Regions from separate parts of the Paenibacillus sp. FSL R5-0912 genome, predicted to be linked through region 1. Evidence: riboswitches for the same ligand, from Rfam matches in the RefSeq annotation. Region 1 holds a riboswitch; the other holds the start of a gene.
The links. A riboswitch is a leader RNA that binds a small molecule or an ion and turns the genes downstream of it on or off. The one in region 1 is predicted to bind cobalamin.
Positions count from the first base shown of each region.

Region 2: another riboswitch for cobalamin. It lies ahead of R50912_RS02405 (anaerobic ribonucleoside triphosphate reductase); the one in region 1 lies ahead of R50912_RS33070 (S-layer homology domain-containing protein).

Region 1 covers NZ_CP009282.1:1,084,526-1,087,771, forward strand. Annotated here, with positions in the region: gene R50912_RS04660 (GAP1-N2 domain-containing protein) at 1-243, shown strand, start outside; cobalamin riboswitch at 760-948, shown strand; gene R50912_RS33070 (S-layer homology domain-containing protein) at 1,142-3,246, shown strand, end outside.
Region 2 covers NZ_CP009282.1:555,024-558,269, reverse strand. Annotated here, with positions in the region: gene R50912_RS02415 (sugar phosphate isomerase/epimerase family protein) at 1-692, opposite strand, end outside; gene R50912_RS02410 (MTH1187 family thiamine-binding protein) at 743-1,051, opposite strand; cobalamin riboswitch at 1,392-1,622, shown strand; gene R50912_RS02405 (anaerobic ribonucleoside triphosphate reductase) at 1,969-3,246, shown strand, end outside.

The DNA of each region.
Region 1 (3,246 bases):
TCCCCGGCAGCGGGTGCATCGGGCGCAGGAATCCCTGCGCGCGTATATGAAGTGACGGTGGAGCTGGAGCCTGGCGCGAAGCTGGCCGCGGATGATATGATCACCGCCGGAATCTATACGCTGAAGCTACAGGCACAGGCTAGTCCGGGGAGCATTCCGGGAAGTACCCCGAGCACTACTCCGGAGACTACACCCGGCACCGACCCCACTCCTTCCGCCAGCCCGGACACGGATGCGGAATGATTGAGTGAGAGCCTGAATTGGCCAAACCGGATGTAAGAGAAGTCCGGCATTTCATCAACGGTGCTGCCGCCAAAGTTGGCAGAGGGGTCATTGTATTTTATACACTCAAATCCGGAATAATCAGCCCTATTATGCGTTCTATTGTATTTGATGCATTAGATTTCGGATTTCTGAGCCTATCAGGGGTATATTCCACAATCAATTGTATGAAATACAGCAGAATGCCTTATCGCCGTCTTTTATTCCCATTCTGTTGTACATAATACAATCAACAAGCTTCTGGCTCTTGCCGGAAGCGGAAGAATCACTATTTAAGTCCTGAACAGCACGATATGCCGGGAGAATGCGGCAAGTGTTGTTCAGGCTTTTTTGTGCGGAAGGGGCAGGGTCTGCCTATAATTGAAGCAGCTTGTCTATAGACATACAGGGGAATAGTAGATATGATTGTTTGAGAATATTAAAATTTAATAAGCTTTGGAAAAAGGTGCGGATTTCCGTAGAAACAGGCGCTGTCATGCAACAGATAGCCATGCTGGTTCTACGAGAGTAATCTGCTTAAAAGGGAAGGCCGGTGTAAGTCCGGTGCGGTCCCGCCACTGTAAATGCGGAGCGACTCCTGAGAAGCCACTGTCTGATGATCGGATGGGAAGGCGGGGGAAGCAATGATGCGTAAGCCAGGAGACCTGCCTTTTTCGTTGTTGTTTCTATTCTTCGGGGGTAAGAATGCGGAACAGGTGCAAATATAAGCAGGGGCTGTGTGTAGGGAATCCTCATTTCAGCCGCATGTATTGTATCCTTCCCCGGCCGCCCTGTACAGGGCGGTCTTTATGTTGCACCCGCATCAGCGGAGGACGCAGGATTCATCTATACCATTCTATTCACAGAAAGAGGTCAAGCAATGAAGAACAATCTATCATCTAAGTTTATCCGGCTGGGTCTGATCGTTGTCATGATGTTCGCGGTTCTGGGGGCATCCGTGGCTCCGGCAGGACAGGCTTTTGCCCAGAGTGATACCGCATCAGCCCAGTTAAGCTTGAATGCCGCGAATACAGCCTCAGCTCAACCGGCAGGCACAGCAGTTAATGTAGCTGAGGCAGTCTATGCCACTTCGGAGTTTGTGCTGAAGGCCGAAGTCCGGTCCGACTGGCAGGCCATCGGCCTTGCGCAGGCGGGCTACAAGGTTCCGGATAGTTATTTAAAGGCGCTTGAGAGTAAAGTAGCCGCAGCCAAGGGTGTTTACGCCAGAGCTACGGACTATGCGCGGATTACGCTTGCGGTTAGAGCGCTTGGCGGGAATCCGGCGGATGTCGCAGGCTACAACCTGATTGAGAAGCTCTACAATAACGATAAAATTACCGGCCAGACGCTGAACAACGCAGCCTACGTACTGCTGGCGCTTGATTCCGGAACTTATACTATGCCTGACAATGCCAAATGGACGCCGGCGAAACTGCTGGCTGAGATCCTGTCCAAACAGAATACTGACGGAGGCTTCACCCTGACTACGGGGGCTAGTGATCCGGACATGACAGCGATGGTGCTTACGGTGCTGGCAGGACATAAGGATGATCCGGCAGCCAATACCGCGGGTCAGCGGGCGGCAGCCTGGCTGGCGACTGCACAGGACAAGAACGGCGGCTATGGTGACAGCAGCGAGAGTGTCGCTCAAGCCATTATTGGCCTGTCTTCCTTTGGGATTGACCCGGCAGGAGCGGAGTATACCGCAAACAATGTGAACCTTGTCAGTAAGCTCCTTAGCTTCAGTGCAGCAGGCGGCGGGTTCGCTCATACAGCGGGCGGAAGCTACAATCAGCTCTCGACAGAGCAGGCGCTGGAAGCATTGGTAGCTTACAAGCTTTTCAGCACAGGCAGCAAGCTCTATGATCTTAGCAATTCATCTGTGAAAAGTCCTCAGGTTAGTGTGTCTGTTGCCATTGAGGGCCCTAATGGAACCCTGGCAGAAGGCACTGTATATGCTGGAAATGTACTTCAAGCCCTGGAGAAGGCAGCGGCGGCGAAGAAGGTGGCCCTGGTCAATGAAGCGGGTAATTATGTGACGGGAATTGGCGGCGTGACTGCAGGTGCTTTTGGCGGCTATGACGGATGGATGTATGTTGTAGCGCGTGGTGGAGCATGGATTTATCCAAGTGTAGGCATGGGTGATTTCCTTCTTGCGGAGAATGACCGCGTGCTTGTCTATTATGGCGGGGATAATACACAGGTGGTAGCGTCCGTGACGGTCTCCCCTGCACAGCCGCAGCCTGGACAAGATATTACTGTAAAAGTAACTCAAAAGCAGTGGGTATGGAATGAAGCGACCTTCACTTCCGACCCGGTATCCTCAGCAGCCGCAGGGGTTCAGGTATCTATCGGCGGTAAAACTGCTGTTACGGATGCTGCGGGTTCAGCTGTTGTTGCCGGCGGCCTGCCAGCGAATAAATATACAATTACCGTTACCGGATATCTCAAGGACAGCACACCTGCGGTAGTCCGCTATTCGCAGCCGCTGACCGTGGCTTCTGCTGCGGCTAACCGTGTTGCTTTTACCGATGTGAAGTCAATCTCGCCTTGGGCGCTGGAGTCCGTGTATACGGCCTATGACCGCAAGCTGATGGACGGCGTCAGTGAGAGCAGCCTCGTGTTCGCACCGAAGCAGAATATTACCCGCGCTGAATTTGCGGCACTGCTGCTGAGATTGACTGGAAATGAGCCGTCTGCGGCATCGTCAACCCAGAGTTTCAGTGATGTTAAGGCGGATGCGTGGTATTATGGAGCAGTGAACAAAGCGAAGGAACTGGGAATGGTCAGCGGAGTAACAGGCACAGCCTTCAAACCGGACGGCCCCGTTACCCGCCAGGATATGGCTGTAATGATCGTGAGAGCCTTGAAGCTGGACGAAGCTTCGGCAGCAGCAGGAACCGGGAAATTCACCGATGAAGACCAGATCAGCGCCTATGCATTAACGGCGGTACGTACTGTAACCGGACTTGGAATTATGAGCGG
Region 2 (3,246 bases), 530 kb from region 1:
ACTATATAATACAGAATTCCGCTTTCCTCTGCCTTGTCGAAGACGCTAGCGAAATCAACCTGCCCTTTCCCGAGGTCAGTCTCTTCATTATTTGCCCCGAAATCCTTAATGTGGACCAGCGGAACACGCCCGGCATAACGCGAGACATAGTCAATCGGCCGGGCCCCGCCCCTGTATACCCACCCCAGATCAAACTCGGCAAACATATGCTCAGCAGGAATCTGCCCCAGCCATATATCGATGACTGCTTTGCCGTCTACCTCCGCAAATTCATAATCATGGTTGTGATACCCGTACTGCAGGCCTGCTGCACGGACCATCGCGGAGGCCTTCTCCAAGAAGGGAATCACCGCCGTCACATCTTCCATCGAGGGGTTCTGCGGAAGCGGTGCCGAAGGGGTGATCATATATTGTAGTCCAAGTTCCTTCGCATATTCAATTTCTTTGGCTAACGCCCGTTCCATGTTATCCAGACTGCTGAAATCCAGGCCCACATGCGCCGAAGGCGCAGCAAGACCCAACCGGTCCAATGTACGGCGCAGTTCTCCTGCAGACACGCCGAAATAACCGGCGAATTCTACCGCCTGGTATCCCATCTCCGCCACTTTGCCCAGTGTACCCAGGAAATCGCGCTCTGTCTGGTCACGCAGTGTGTACATTTGAATTCCGATTTGCTGTGAGGCCTTTGCCATGAAAGATCCGCTCCTTATAGGTTGAATCTGATTACAACTACAGGTACTCCTTACTCTCCTTGCAGCTTACGTTCCACGGATTCCAGCTTGCTGCGGCTCGTAGAAGACTTGTCACGACGGTCATCAATTTTAAGCGAGGTAGATACTCTCTGTGCTCCTGAAGTAAAAGGCGACTCATGCAGCGCTTCTACTGCAGACAGAATCCGTGCAACCGGTCCTTCAATAATAGTCCCCATCGAAGTAAGCTCATAGGTAATCCCCTCCACGGTCTGCAGCACACGCTGCATATCGGCCACATAGCTGCTGAGACTGGTACTGCCAGTGCCAATCGGAATAACGGTCACTTCACCAATCGCCATTATGAAATCCCTCCTGCAAGTTTGATGAGTCTCCTCTTTCCTTACTCCTTAATTGTAACCCTTCAGCGCCCCTCCCACAAATAACCACAGACCCCCCTCTCTATTACTATCTCCCCCGTAAAATTACCAGGATTAGACGCACTCTATTTATGGAGTCTTTGTGGCATCTTTTGGGACAATTTATGACTCATTTAAGGCCATATCCACAGGAAAGTTGTGGATTACCTGTGGACTAACTGTGGATCATCTGTGAGTAAACCTGCGGAACCCGCTCCCCGCGCGGGATTGTAAAAAAACATTTACAAACACAATATATTGAGTTACGTTTATTAAACAACAACAAAATATAGTAGAAACAGGTGTTTCACTCTCTCAATCGAGAGGAGACTTAATAGGGAAACGCGGTGCAAAACCGCTGCGGTCCCGCCACTGTAACCGGATGTTCCAGCCGCCAGATGCCGCTGGAGCAGCATCCACCGGCAACAAGCCACTAAGGGGCTGCGAGGCCCCTCGGGAAGGCGCCGGAGGGCATACCGGAAGCCAGGAGACCTGCCTGTTTCTGTGGCACCATTCAGACTCCTGCGAGGAACAGGCGAGGTGCCCGCATGCGGCCTGCACGAGCAGAGTTAGCCTTTCCGTTAATCGGGCCAGAGGCTGCCGATACCTGAGGACGATAGAGTATCGTTCTCAGGTATCGGCTTCTGCGGAATGTACAAGAACGGGTTATACATAAGCATAGACAACAAGCCCTATACCCCTTTACGTATATTTCACAAAGACCACCGGCAAATTTCCGCTTCCGGATATTTGCATTACGCATTCGGGCATTTCCCGCCTTCCCGGCTGGAGATGTCTTTTTACTGATGTCTTGGAGCACATGCTTCACGCTTATGATACCGAGAGGAGAGAGCTATACAATGACGCTGCTGGAGAAACGATATAACGAAGGACAAGCTGTACAGGAGGTTCTTTTGGAAGAAGTTATTCATTTGGGACGGGATATTATCGACAGCCGGGATTTGGATCTGCTGCGCGAGAATGCCAACTTGAACGGGGAGAGCTTCTCCGGCAAGATGAGCAAATTCGGTAGTGAATATTCCAAGTGGTACGCACGCAATTTCACGATGCCGCCACAGCTCGTGCAGGCTATTGAAGATAATGTTGTATATGTACACGACCTGGATCAATATGCCATCGGAACAACCAACTGCATCTTCATCCCGTTTGAACGTCTGCTCCGCGAAGGCTTCAATACCGGCAACGGAAGCGTCCGCCCTCCGAATTCGATTATGACGGCTATGTCGCTGGTGGCGATTATTTTCCAGTCCCAGCAAAATGCCCAGTACGGCGGCGTATCCGCCAACAAGCTGGATTACGATCTCGCGCCTTATGTCACTAAATCCTTCGCCAAGCTGTTCCGCAAAGGAATGGAATATTTCGAGGAAGGTACCGCCGGAGAAGCGCTCGGCGAGGTTACTATGACCCGCAGCGATCTGGAAGAGAAGTATCCGCGTGCCTTCCGTTTCGCCCTGAAAGAGACAGAAATTGAAACGCTTCAAGCCGCGGAGAGTATGGTACATAACCTGAATACCATGTCCAGCCGCTCCGGCGGCCAGATTCCTTTTACCAGCATCAACTACGGAACCTGCACCTCTCCGGAAGGCCAGCTGGTGATCAGCTCCCTGTTAACTGCTACAATGAACGGGCTTGGCAGCGGAGAAACACCGGTGTTCCCGATTCAGATCTTCAAATGCAAACAGGGTGTCAACCAGCAGCCTGGTGATCCTAACTATGAGCTGTTCGTGAAAGCAGCAGAGTGCTCTGCACGCCGACTGTATCCGAACTTCGCCAATCTGGATGCTCCGCTGAATATGCAGTACTACGATCCAGCCAATCCGGATACTGAATTTGCCACCATGGGCTGCCGGACACGTGTTCTGGGTGACCGCTTCGGACGCAACCACTGCTCCGGCAAGGGCAATCTTTCATTCAACACGCTTAACCTCGTACGTTTGGGACTAGCCTACGGCACAGTAACCGGCCGTCGCCTTGCCGCTGACGAGGAAGGCTTCTTCGAAGATCTTAATCATTATATGGACGTTGCGCTGGATGGCCTGCTGCACCGGTTCCGCATTCAGGCTTCCCAGAAAGCCAAAGCCTCCGATTTCATGATGCGTGAAGGCGTCTGGGAAGGC